DNA from 2 places in the Ferrigenium sp. UT5 genome. Region 1 is predicted to be linked to the other one. Evidence: riboswitches for the same ligand, from Rfam matches in the RefSeq annotation. Region 1 holds a riboswitch; the other holds the start of a gene.
What was found. A riboswitch is a leader RNA that binds a small molecule or an ion and turns the genes downstream of it on or off. The one in region 1 is predicted to bind S-adenosylmethionine.

Region 1 (5,739 bases):
CAAGTGCGTGCTGATCGACTATAGCGAAATCAGTGCGCGCCTGTTCCCGACCTGGTCCATGGATTATGTCGCGTTCAACGGCAACAACAACGAAATGGTCTTGCGCTACAGCGAAAATGGCCTGTTCCAACCCTATGATTTCAACGCGGCCCAAGCGAATGCGTTTTTGCATGAAGTGGCACACACCCTCGCCAATTCAAATCGCGCAGAAGACAAGCCAAAGTCTTTGTTGTCCTGGTTCAAAAGCTAGGCGCACCCCATGCCCGAGACATCAACTTTCAGCCTCGACAACCGGGAGCGCGATGATGCGTTCGCGAACCAGGGCAAGCCGTGGCGAGCGGTGACGGATACCGTCATGGGCGGAATATCGCAAGCGGCATTGCACGCCACGATGGTTGACGGCAAGCCGTGCCTGCGTTTAAGCGGTGAAGTACGCCTGGAGAACAACGGCGGCTTTGTGCAAGCCAGCCTTGATCTGGGGACGGATGGATTGCTGGATGCCAGCGGTTTTGATGGCATCGAAATCGAGGTGTGCGGAAACAATGACCGCTACAACCTGCATCTACGGACTGCCGATACGCAAAGGGTTTGGCAGTCCTACCGCCACAGCTTTACCGCTGGTGCGCATTGGCAAACACTGCGCATCCCCTTCACGGCTTTCGTTCCGCACCGGATTCAGCTTGCGCTCAATACGCGGCAACTGCGTCGTATCGGCATCGTCGCAATCGGCAGAAAAATGCAGGCCGATATTTGCTTTCGCGGCCTTGCCTTGTATCGCACGAATCTTGTTGCGCAGAAAACCCTCCCAAGATGAAGCGCAAAATCCAGAGCTTTGTTTGAGGCGTCGCCGCTCTATCTCAGATAGCAGCGCCTAAATTATTGTCTTGTTTTTTGCGCCCACTAAAGGCCGCGCGCCAGATCGTTCTGAATGTCCACCACCGCCTCCAGCCCGACCGCGATGCGGATCAAGCCGTCGGTGATGCCGGCCGCCGCGCGCGCTTCCGGCGAGATGCGCGCATGGGTGGTGGTCGCCGGATGGGTGATGGTGGTCTTGGTGTCTCCGAGGTTAGCGGTGATGGACAACAGTTTGGTGTTATCGATCACCCGCCACGCCGCTTCCTTGCCGCCCTTCACCTCGAACGCCACGATGCCGCCACCGGTCTTCTGCTGCTTCATCGCAAGCTGATGTTGCGGATGCGACGGCAAGCCGGGATAGAACACGCGCGCCACGTTCGGCTGTTGCTCCAGCCATTGCGCGAGTTGCAAGGCATTGGCGCTGTGCGCGTCCATGCGCAGCTTGAGCGTCTCCAGCCCCTTCAGGAACACCCAGGCGTTGAACGCGCTCATGGTCGGCCCGGCGGTGCGCAGAAAGCCGTACACCGGCTCCATCAGTTTCTTGCTGCCCAGCACCGCGCCGCCCAGCACGCGCCCCTGTCCGTCGATGTATTTGGTGGCGGAATGGATGACGATGTCCGCGCCCAGCTCCAGCGGGCGTTGCAGGATGGGCGTGCAGAAACAGTTGTCCACCGCCAGCAGCGCGCCGCATTTCTTGGCCACCGCCGCGATGGCGGCAATGTCGGAGATCTCGGTCAGCGGATTGGACGGCGTCTCCAGGAAAAACAGTTTCGTGTTCGGCCGCACCGCCGCCTGCCATTCTGCGACATCGGTTGCCGAGACGTAACTCGTCTCCACACCGAACTTCTTGAAGTAGTTGTTGAACAGGTTGATGGTCGAACCGAACAGGCTGCGCGAGGCGACGATGTGATCACCTGCCTTCAGCAAGCCCATGCAACAGGACAGGATGGCAGACATGCCGCTTGAGGTCGCCACGCACTGCTCCGCCCCTTCCAGCGCGGCCAACCGTTCCTCGAACATGCTGGTCGTGGGATTGGTGAAGCGCGCGTAGATGTTGCCCGGCTCTTCACCGATGAAGCGCCGGGCCGCCTGTGCGGCGTTGTCAAAAGTGAAACTCGAAGTCAGGAACATCGCCTCACCATGTTCCATGAAAGGGGTTTGCACGCGCCCCGCCCTGACGGCCAAAGTTTCAAGCTGGTATTCGGAATCAGACATCATCACCTCCCGCGCGGCAGATCGCGCGCGCAACAAAAAACCCGGAAAGCTTGGCGCCAAACCGGGTTCTCCCCGCTTTAGCTGTATTTGTAATGCGCCCGCAAGCTGTTCCTCAAATCGGCGCAGGCGAAAAGTAGCACTTCCCGCCGCAAACCGTCAACTCACATCGACGACGCGCTCATCACCAGATCCAGTTCCATCTGCTCGTCGTCCGTTGTCGCTTCCTTGCCATGGCCGTTGCGCGCGGCCTCGACGTGATCCAGATACTCCGCGGTGATGTCGCCGGTGATGTAACAGCCGTCGAAACAGGATGCGTCAAAAACGGTTACGTCGGGATTCGCTTTGCTCACGGCCGCCTTGAGATCGTCCAGATCCTGATAGATCAGGCGATCGGCGCCGATTTCCTGGCCGATCTGCTCGTCGCTGCGGCCGGTCGCGATCAGTTCCTGCCGCGTCGGCATGTCGATGCCGTACACATTGGGGAATTTCACCGGCGGCGCGGCGGAAGCGAAAAAGACCTTGCGCGCGCCGGCATCGCGCGCCATCTGCACGATCTCGCGGCTGGTGGTGCCGCGCACGATGGAGTCGTCCACCAGCAGCACGTTCTTGTCCTTGAATTCGATGCCGATGGCATTCAGTTTCTGGCGCACGGATTTCTTGCGCATCGTCTGCCCCGGCATGATGAAAGTCCGTCCGATATAGCGGTTCTTGACGAAACCTTCGCGGAAAGGAATTCCCAGATGGTTGGCCAGTTGCAACGCGCTCGGGCGGCTGGAATCCGGAATCGGGATCACCACGTCGATATCGTGATCCGGCCATTCGCGACGGATCTTTTCCGCCAGATACTCGCCCATGAACAAGCGCGTGGCATAGACCGAGATTCCATCCATCACCGAGTCCGGCCGGGCGAAATAGACGTATTCGAAGATGCAGGGATTGAGGCGGGGATGCTCGGCGCATTGCTGGCTGTGGAAATTTGCCTCAAGGTCGATGAACACCGCTTCTCCCGGCGCGATGTCGCGCAGGAACTTGAAACCCAGCGTATCCAGCGCCACCGATTCGGATGCGACCAGATACTCGACCCCGTCGGCCGCCGGATTGCGGCCGACCACCAGCGGACGGATACCGTGCGGATCGCGGAAGGCGAGCAGGCCATAGCCCGCAATCATCGCCACCACCGCATAGGCGCCCTGGCAACGGCGATGCACGCCGGACACGGCGGCGAATATCTTCTGCGGGTCGAGCTTGAAGCCGGTGGCCTTTTCCTGCAGTTCGTGCGCCAGCACGTTCAGCAGCACTTCGGAATCAGAACCGGTGTTGATGTGGCGCAAGTCCTGCTGGTACATGGCGCGCCGCAACTCATCCGTGTTGGTGAGATTGCCGTTGTGCCCGAGCACGATGCCGAACGGCGAATTGACGTAAAACGGTTGCGCCTCATTGTGATCGACCGCCGAACCTGCGGTCGGATAGCGCACATGCGCGATACCGGCATTGCCCTTGAGCGCGCGCATGTTGCGGGTACGGAACACGTCTCGCACCAAGCCGTTTCCCTTGTGCAGATTGAAAGTCCGCCCCTCCAGCGTGGCGATGCCCGCAGCATCCTGCCCCCGATGCTGCAACACCTGCAAACCGTCATACAACAACTGGTTCACCGGTGTATTCGCCACCACCCCAAGAATCCCGCACATGGTCGTTCCCGTTATTTCGTATCGTTGATCGGACTATTTCGGCGCCACATTTTCCGGCACGAAATCTTTGGCGTACAGCGCCGCCTGTTGCAACGGTTTGCTGGTCCAGGCATTCTTCCACCAGGCTTGCTGGGGTATTTGGGTCAGCCCCGCCAGCCATACCAGCGCAAGCACCACCAGGATGCCGCGCATCGCCCCGAACATTGCGCCGAACTTGCCGTCCATTCCGCCCAGTCCGGCAAATTTTGCCAGTTTCGACAGGAACCAGGCAAACACCGCCCCCACGATCAGCACCACGATGAACACCAGCGCAAAAGCGGTCGCCGAACGGAGGCTGTCCGCACCGATTGCCTGCGGAATATACGGGGTCACCTGCGCCGAGAACGTGCGCGCCACGACATAGGCGGCCACCCAGCCGAGCAGCGAAAAAAGCTCATACATGAATCCGCGCCACCAGCCGAGCAAGGCCGACAGGATCAGGATGGCGACAACCGCAATATCAAAAATCGTCATGGATGCCTATTCCAGATTGAGCACGTTCGGATGCAAACCGATGGCTTCAAGCTTGGCACGCACCTTGTCCGCCGCCGCCTTGCCGGGATAGCTCCCGACCCGCACCCGCACCATGCTGCCGACTTGCTCGGTGTAAACCGGATAACCGCGTTGCTTGAGGTTCGCCGCCATTTGTTTGGCCGCATCCGCCTTGGAATACGCACCGACCTGAACCACCCAGCCGGCGCGTTGGCTGGCCGGCTTGGCGGGTGCGGCAGGCACCTGCTTCACGACCGGTTTTGCTTCCGGCTTCGGCAGCGGTTTCTCCACCGGCTGCGCCATCGGCATCTCAGCAACGACCGGCGCGGGTACGGGTTCGACCGCGACTACAGGTAAGGGGGCGGGAACGGCATCAGCCGCCGTTGCTTCAACTTTTTGCGGCGCACTTTCCGCCGCCGGCAGCGGCGCCGCTTTTTCCGGGATGCGCAGTTCGATATCCTGCTTCACCGTTGCGCCCGGGTCGGCATCGAAAATCATCGGCAGGAAGATCACCACCGCAAGCATCAGGGCAATCGCCCCGATCAAACGGCGTCTGGCCTGGCGTTGCAAGTTAAATTCGTCGTCGGTCCTGATCTGTTTTGCCATCTTGGAAATCGGGGGAACTCATGCACCGCGCACCCCGCGCACACGCATGACTTCCGCTACCGTATAGAATGATCCGAGGGCGGCGATTCTATCATTTTCGCCCGCGCGATTGCTCGCCTCTTGCAGCGCTTCCGCCAAGGAGGCGCACACCACGATCTCACCGCGTATGCCGCTTTCTGCCATTACCCGCGCCAGTTCGTCCGAGGTGGCACCGCGCGGCGCATCGATCCCGGCAACCAGCCAGACATCGATCTGCGCATCCAGCGCACGCACCACCCCCGCCATATCCTTGTCTTTCAGCATGGCGAATACCGCAAAAGTCCTGGCCGGCGGCAGATTGGCCAGATTCTGCGCCAGCGCGCGCGCCGCCTGCGGGTTGTGCGCCACATCGAGGATCAGTTGCGGCCTGCCCGGCACGAACTGGAAGCGCCCCGCCAGCTCGACTTCGGTGAGCCCGCGCCGCACCGCAGCCATGCTCACCGGCAATCGGACCTGCAAGACATCCAGCGCGGCCAGCACCGCACTGGCGTTGTGCAACTGGAACGCACCGCGCAGAGCCGGAAGCGGCAAGGCGCTGCGCCCCCCGTCCTTGCCGAAGTAGTCCCACTGTCCCTGATGCGGCCTGAAACCGAATTCACTGCCGAGGCACCACAGTTCCGCGCCGATGTTGCTCGCATGCGCACGCAAAGCCTGTGGCACATCCGTATCAGCACAGATCGCCACTCTGCCTGGGCGAAAAATGCCCGCCTTCTCGAAAGCAATCTGCTCACGCGTGTCGCCCAGATAATCCACGTGATCGATATCCACGCCGGTCACCACCGCGACATCGGCATCGAACACGTTC
Region 2 (5,739 bases), on a different contig from region 1:
TCGTCCACCCCATGGATTCCACCAGCCAGCCCGTCGCCGCGTTGGCGAAGGTGCGCGGGATGGCCATCAGGCTGGTGAACAGGGCGAACTGGGTGGCGGTGTAGGCGGGGTGGGTAGTGCGGGCGATGAAGGCGACGAAGGCGACGGTGCCTAAACCTACACCCAACGCTTCGAGGCCGATCACGATGGCGAGCTGGGCGCGCTCGGCGACGCCGATGGTGTCGAAGTGGCCGTGCGAGGCAAGCCAGGCAAAGCCGAAGATGGACACGATCTGCACCACGCCGAACAGCCACAGCGCGCGGTTGATGCCGATCTTCACCATCCACAGTCCGCCCAGCAGGCCGCCGATAATCGACGGCCACAGGCCGGCATTCTTGGCGATCAGGCCGATGTCGGTCTTGGAAAAACCCATGTCCAGATAGAACGGTGTCGCCAGCGCAGTGCACATGCTGTCGCCCAGCTTGTAGAACAGCAGGAACGCCAGTACCAGCAGCGCGCTGTTCCAGCCCTTGCGGGTGATGAATTCATGGAACGGTTCGACCACAGCCTCGCGCAGGGTCTTGGGCGGCGTGGCGCGGTGCGGTTCGCTCACCATCAGCGTCATGGCGATGCCGGGCAGCATGAACAGCGCGGTGATGATGAACACCGTGCTCCACGGCAAAAAGTCGGCAAGGATCAGCGACAGCGAACCCGGCACCAGTCCGGCGATGCGGTAGGCGTTGACGTGGATGGCGTTGCCCAAGCCGAGTTCGACATCACTCAACAATTCGCGCCGGTAGGCATCCAGCACGATGTCCTGGGTGGCGCTCAACACCGCCAGCAGAGTAGCGATCCAGGCGATGGCGACCAGGTCGCTGCCCGGCGAGAAGCCGCCCATGACAGCGATGGTCACCAGCAGGCCGATCTGCGTCAGCAGCATCCAGCCGCGTCGCCGCCCCAGCACCGGCACGACATACCGATCGAGGAACGGCGACCAGATGAACTTCCACGTGTAGGGGAACTGGATCAGCGCGAACAGGCCGATGGTCTTCAGGTCCACCTGCTCGCTGCGCAACCACGCCGGCACCAGATTGAACAGCAGAAACAGCGGCAAGCCGGAAGCAAAACCCGTGAACACGCATATCAACATGCGTTTGGTGAACAACTGTTGCCAGACGCTCATGCCTCGCGCTTGAAGCGATACACCGCCACGCTGCCGCGCAGGTTAGGCAGCAGGTTGACGTCGCCGCGCTCGTTCATCACATGACGACCCAGGATGCGGATATGCAGGTGGTCGCACAGCAGCTCGAAATCGTTCAAGGTGCACAGGTGCACATTGGGCGTGTCATACCACTGGTAAGGCAACTGTCTCGACACCGGCATGTGGCCGTTGATGATCTGCAAGCGGTTCTTCCAGTAGCCGAAGTTCGGAAAGCTGATGATGCCTTCACGCCCGACTCTGACGATCTCGTTCATCAAGGTCTCGGTATGGCGCGTGGCTTGCAGCGTCTGCGACAGGATGACGCAATCGAAAGAGGCGCTCTCGAAGTCCGCCAGTCCGTGATCCAGATCGTTCTGGATCACATTCACGCCGTTGGCGATGCAGGCGGCGATATTGGCGGCGGCGATCTCCACGCCGTAGCCGCGCACCGCGCGCGTTTCGCGCAGGTAGCGCAGCAGACTGCCGTCGCCGCAACCCAGGTCGAGCACGGATGAGCCTTGCGGAACCCAGGCGGCGATGGCGGCCAAATCGGGACGGGATTGGATGATGGCCGGACTCATGCTGCGCACTCCCTTGCCACGTTTTCCAGGTAGTTTCGCACCACGGTGAAGTATTGCGGCGCGTCCATCAGGAAGGAATCGTGGCCGTGCTGCGAAGCGATTTCGGCATAGCTGACGTCGCGCTTGTTGTGCAGCAGGGCGCGCACGATCTCGCGCGAGCGCTCCGGCGAGAAGCGCCAGTCGCTGGAAAACGACAGCACCAGGAAACCGGCGCGGATCGGCGCGAAGGCAGCCGCCAGATTGTTCCCGGCATGCCGCGCCGGGTCGAAGTAATCCAGTGCCTTGGTCATCAGCAGATAGGTGTTGGCGTCGAAGTAGGCGGCGAACTTGTCGCCCTGATAGCGCAGGTAGGACTCGACCTCGAACTCGATGTCGTACCCGTACTGGTATTCGCCCGAACGCAACCCGCGCCCGAACTTGCCGGCCATCGCGTCATCGGAAAGATAGGTGATATGTCCCAGCATGCGGGCCAGGCGCAGCCCGCGCGTCGGGACCACGCCATGCTGGTAGAAGTCGCCGCCGTGAAAATCGGGATCGGTCAGGATGGCGTTGCGTGCCACGTCGTTGAAGGCGATGTTCTCGGTGGTCAGGCGCGGCGCGGTGGCGATCGCCAGCACGTGGCGCACCCGCTCCGGGAAGGAGATCGCCCACTGCATCGCCTGCATGCCGCCCAGGCTGCCCCCCATCACGGCGGCGAACTGGCGGATGCCAAGCCGGTCGGCCAGTTGCGCCTGCGAGGCGACCCAGTCTTCCACGGTCACCATCGGAAAACTCGAACCGTAGGGTTGGCCGATGGCGGGATCGATACTGGATGGCCCGGTCGAGCCGTGGCAGCCGCCGAGATTATTCAGTCCGATGACGAAGAACTGGTCGGTATCCACCGGCTTGCCCGGACCGATCATGTTGTCCCACCAGCCGACATTTTTTTCGTCATCCGCGTAAATCCCGGCGACATGATGATGTCCCGACAGCGCGTGACAGACGAGGATGGCATTCGATTTATCGGCATTCAGCGTGCCATAGGTCTCATAGACCAGCTCGAATTGCGGCAATACGGCACCGCTCCTGCAGGCAAGAGGGGTATCAAAAAGGGCGCGCTGCGCCTTGACAATGCCGACCGAAGTACTCAAAGCCACTCCAAATGAAAAACCCGCGCAGCTTTTAGCCAGAGCGGGTTACCTCGCTTTAGCTGGAATGTTTAACGTGCCCCGCAAGCTGAACTCAAATCGGCACGGAACGAAGTTTCCGTGTTTTATGAAATGCTGTCAATGTGTTCCGGGCGGCATTCTTTAGCGGTTTCCTTTAGCGTTTATGCGGGCATTTCTTTTTATTGCAATCCGCGTAGATGTGAAGCGAGTGGTCATGGATGGTGAAGCCGAGTTCGGTGGCAACTTTTTCCTGACGCGCTTCAATGGTCTTATCGTAGAACTCCTCGACATGGCCGCATTGCAGACAAACGATGTGATCGTGATGTTCGCCCTTGTTCAGTTCAAACACCGACTTGCCGCCTTCGAAATGGTGCCGCACCAGTATTCCGGCCTGCTCGAACTGGGTCAGCACGCGGTACACCGTTGCCAAGCCCACGTCATCCCCGCTGCTGAGCAACTGCTTATAAACGTCTTCCGCGCTCACATGGCGTTCTTTGCTGTTTTCAAACAGCTCCAGCATCTTAAGCCGTGGCAGGGTGGATTTGAGACCGGCACTCTTGAGGTGTTCAGGCTGGTGCATATCGTTACCTCCCGCTTAGTTCGAAGAATTATGCCGGAAACTGGTTGCAATTACAAATGAGAACAATTATCATTAGCATTAAATTACCGAGGAGATTGCCTTGAAACGCTTGCTGCTTGTCACCCTACTCTTTCCATTCACCGCGCACGCGGCCAACTATATGCTGACAATTAAAGACCATCAATTCCAGCCGACCGAGCTCACGGTTCCGTCCGGCACGAAGATCAAGCTCCTGATCGAGAATCAGGATGCCACGCCGGAGGAATTCGACAGCCATTCGCTGAACCGGGAAAAAGTGATCGCCGGACACGGCACCGCCACGATTTACATCGGCCCGCTTGCCCCAGGGCGTTACCCGTTCACCGGAGAATTTCACGAAACCACCGCCCAAGGCGTCATCGTCGCCCAATAGTCCAATAAAACACACGGAGAGCGCCATGTTTGGAACCGCAATCATTGTTTTTCGGGAAATACTGGAAGCCTCCATCATCATCGGGATTCTCGCTGCCGCGACGCGCAACATTCCCGGCAGCAGACGCTGGCTGGCCGCCGGGCTGCTGGCGGGGCTGGTGGGTTCCGGCGTGGTCGCTGCGTCTACCGACGCGATCGGATCGCTGGCCAGCGGCATCGGCCAGGAGATTTTTAACGCCATCGTGCTCGGCATCGCGGTGCTGATGCTGGCATGGCACAACATCTGGATGTCGTCGCATGGTGCCGCGCTGGCGGCCAACGCACGCCGGGTGGGCGGTGCCATTCGCGACGGCAACCGCGAGGGTTCGGTGCTATTGGTCATCGTCGGACTGGCCGTGCTCAGAGAGGGATCGGAAACCGTGCTGTTCCTCTACGGCATCGCCGCCTCGGGCGATGGCGGGCAGTCCTCAATGATACTCGGCGGCATGGTCGGCATGCTGCTCGGCATCGCGGTCGGCTACACGATTTATGCCGGGCTTCTGCGCGTGCCGATGCGCTGGTTTTTTGCCGCAACCGGCGTATTGGTGTTGCTACTGGCGGCCGGCATGGCCTCGCAGGCCGCGCATTTCCTGATCCAGGCCGACTTGCTGCCCAGCCTCGCCGCCCCTCTGTGGGACACCTCGGCGGCACTGCCGGAAAACGGACTGCCCGGCATGTTGCTACACAGCCTGATCGGCTATGACTCGCATCCAGCCGGCATGCAATTAGTGTTTTACGTCACCGCATTGGTCGTCATCGCCAGCGGCATGAAATGGGCTAAACGCGCCCATCAGCCAACGCCTTCAACCCCCTCATCCGCCCCATCCACAGGGGCAGTTTAATCATGAAATTCCGTACGCTCGTTCTATGCCTGGCCACCGCCCTGAACACCGGCATCGCCTGCGCCGGGCCGGCGGATTATGTCTTCACCCCCGCCGTCGAATATGGTGAACGTGAACTTGACGTGAAATTCGGTTCGGCCCGCCAGCCGGACGGCTCGGACAAACAGGTGGGCAGCTTTGGTTTTGGCTATGGTGTCTCAGAGACCTGGTTCACCGAGATCTACCTGAAGCGTGAGATCGTTTCGACGGCCGAAAACCTGACCGTCGTCGAATGGGAGAACAAATTCCAGTTCACCGACACCGGGCAATATCCGGTGGACATCGGCTTCATCACCGAACTGGAAGCCCCGTTAAGCAGCAATGCACCGTGGGAACTCAAGCTCGGCCCGTTGTTCCAGACCGAATTCGGCAAGCTCCAGTTAAACGGCAACTTACTTCTTGAACGCGCGTTCGGAAAGGCGGATGAAAGTGGCGAGTCATTCGGCACCAACCTCGGCTACCAGTGGCAAGCCAAATACCGCTGGCAACCCATTCTGGAATTCGGCGTACAGGGCTTCGGTGAGATGGGAAAATGGAACGACTGGAACAAACGGATCGACCAGAACCACCGCATCGGCCCGGCAATCTTCGGCAAGTTCGCGCTCCGCAACCGGCAAGCCATCAAGTACAACACCGCATGGCTGCTCGGGGCAAGCAACGCCGCGCCTAACCACACCTTCAGGATGCAGGTCGAGTATGAGTTCTAGGGTAGTGTCGCACGCTATCTGGAACTTATGCCAAGGTGCGGGAAGCCCTTGTGGGTCGGGTTTTAACCCGACATGTCGGACTGAAGTCCGACCCACAAAGGTTCGCAATAAGTATCGTTAAGAGTGCAGCACTACACTAGGCATTGAGCCGATCCAGCAGCTCGCGTATTTTCAGCGGGTCATCGGCACGCAGAATCTTTTGCGCGAGGGGT

Region 2: another riboswitch for S-adenosylmethionine. It lies ahead of ACKTSJ_RS02130 (homoserine O-acetyltransferase); the one in region 1 lies ahead of ACKTSJ_RS04015 (O-succinylhomoserine sulfhydrylase).

Annotation. Positions count from the first base shown of each region.
Region 1 is NZ_BAAFRY010000007.1:44,858-50,596, forward strand. Features, by position in the region: gene ACKTSJ_RS04005 (BLUF domain-containing protein) at 1-250, shown strand, start outside; gene ACKTSJ_RS04010 (CIA30 family protein) at 260-814, shown strand; gene ACKTSJ_RS04015 (O-succinylhomoserine sulfhydrylase) at 901-2,070, opposite strand; SAM riboswitch at 2,131-2,204, opposite strand; gene purF (amidophosphoribosyltransferase) at 2,232-3,758, opposite strand; gene ACKTSJ_RS04025 (CvpA family protein) at 3,792-4,271, opposite strand; gene ACKTSJ_RS04030 (SPOR domain-containing protein) at 4,278-4,895, opposite strand; gene folC (bifunctional tetrahydrofolate synthase/dihydrofolate synthase) at 4,914-5,739, opposite strand, start outside.
Region 2 is NZ_BAAFRY010000004.1:21,234-26,972, reverse strand. Features, by position in the region: gene ACKTSJ_RS02140 (AmpG family muropeptide MFS transporter) at 1-1,162, opposite strand, end outside; gene metW (methionine biosynthesis protein MetW) at 1,159-1,761, opposite strand; gene ACKTSJ_RS02130 (homoserine O-acetyltransferase) at 1,758-2,891, opposite strand; SAM riboswitch at 2,930-3,004, opposite strand; gene fur (ferric iron uptake transcriptional regulator) at 3,064-3,489, opposite strand; gene ACKTSJ_RS02120 (cupredoxin domain-containing protein) at 3,590-3,901, shown strand; gene ACKTSJ_RS02115 (FTR1 family protein) at 3,927-4,781, shown strand; gene ACKTSJ_RS02110 (hypothetical protein) at 4,784-5,527, shown strand; gene ptsP (phosphoenolpyruvate--protein phosphotransferase) at 5,664-5,739, opposite strand, start outside.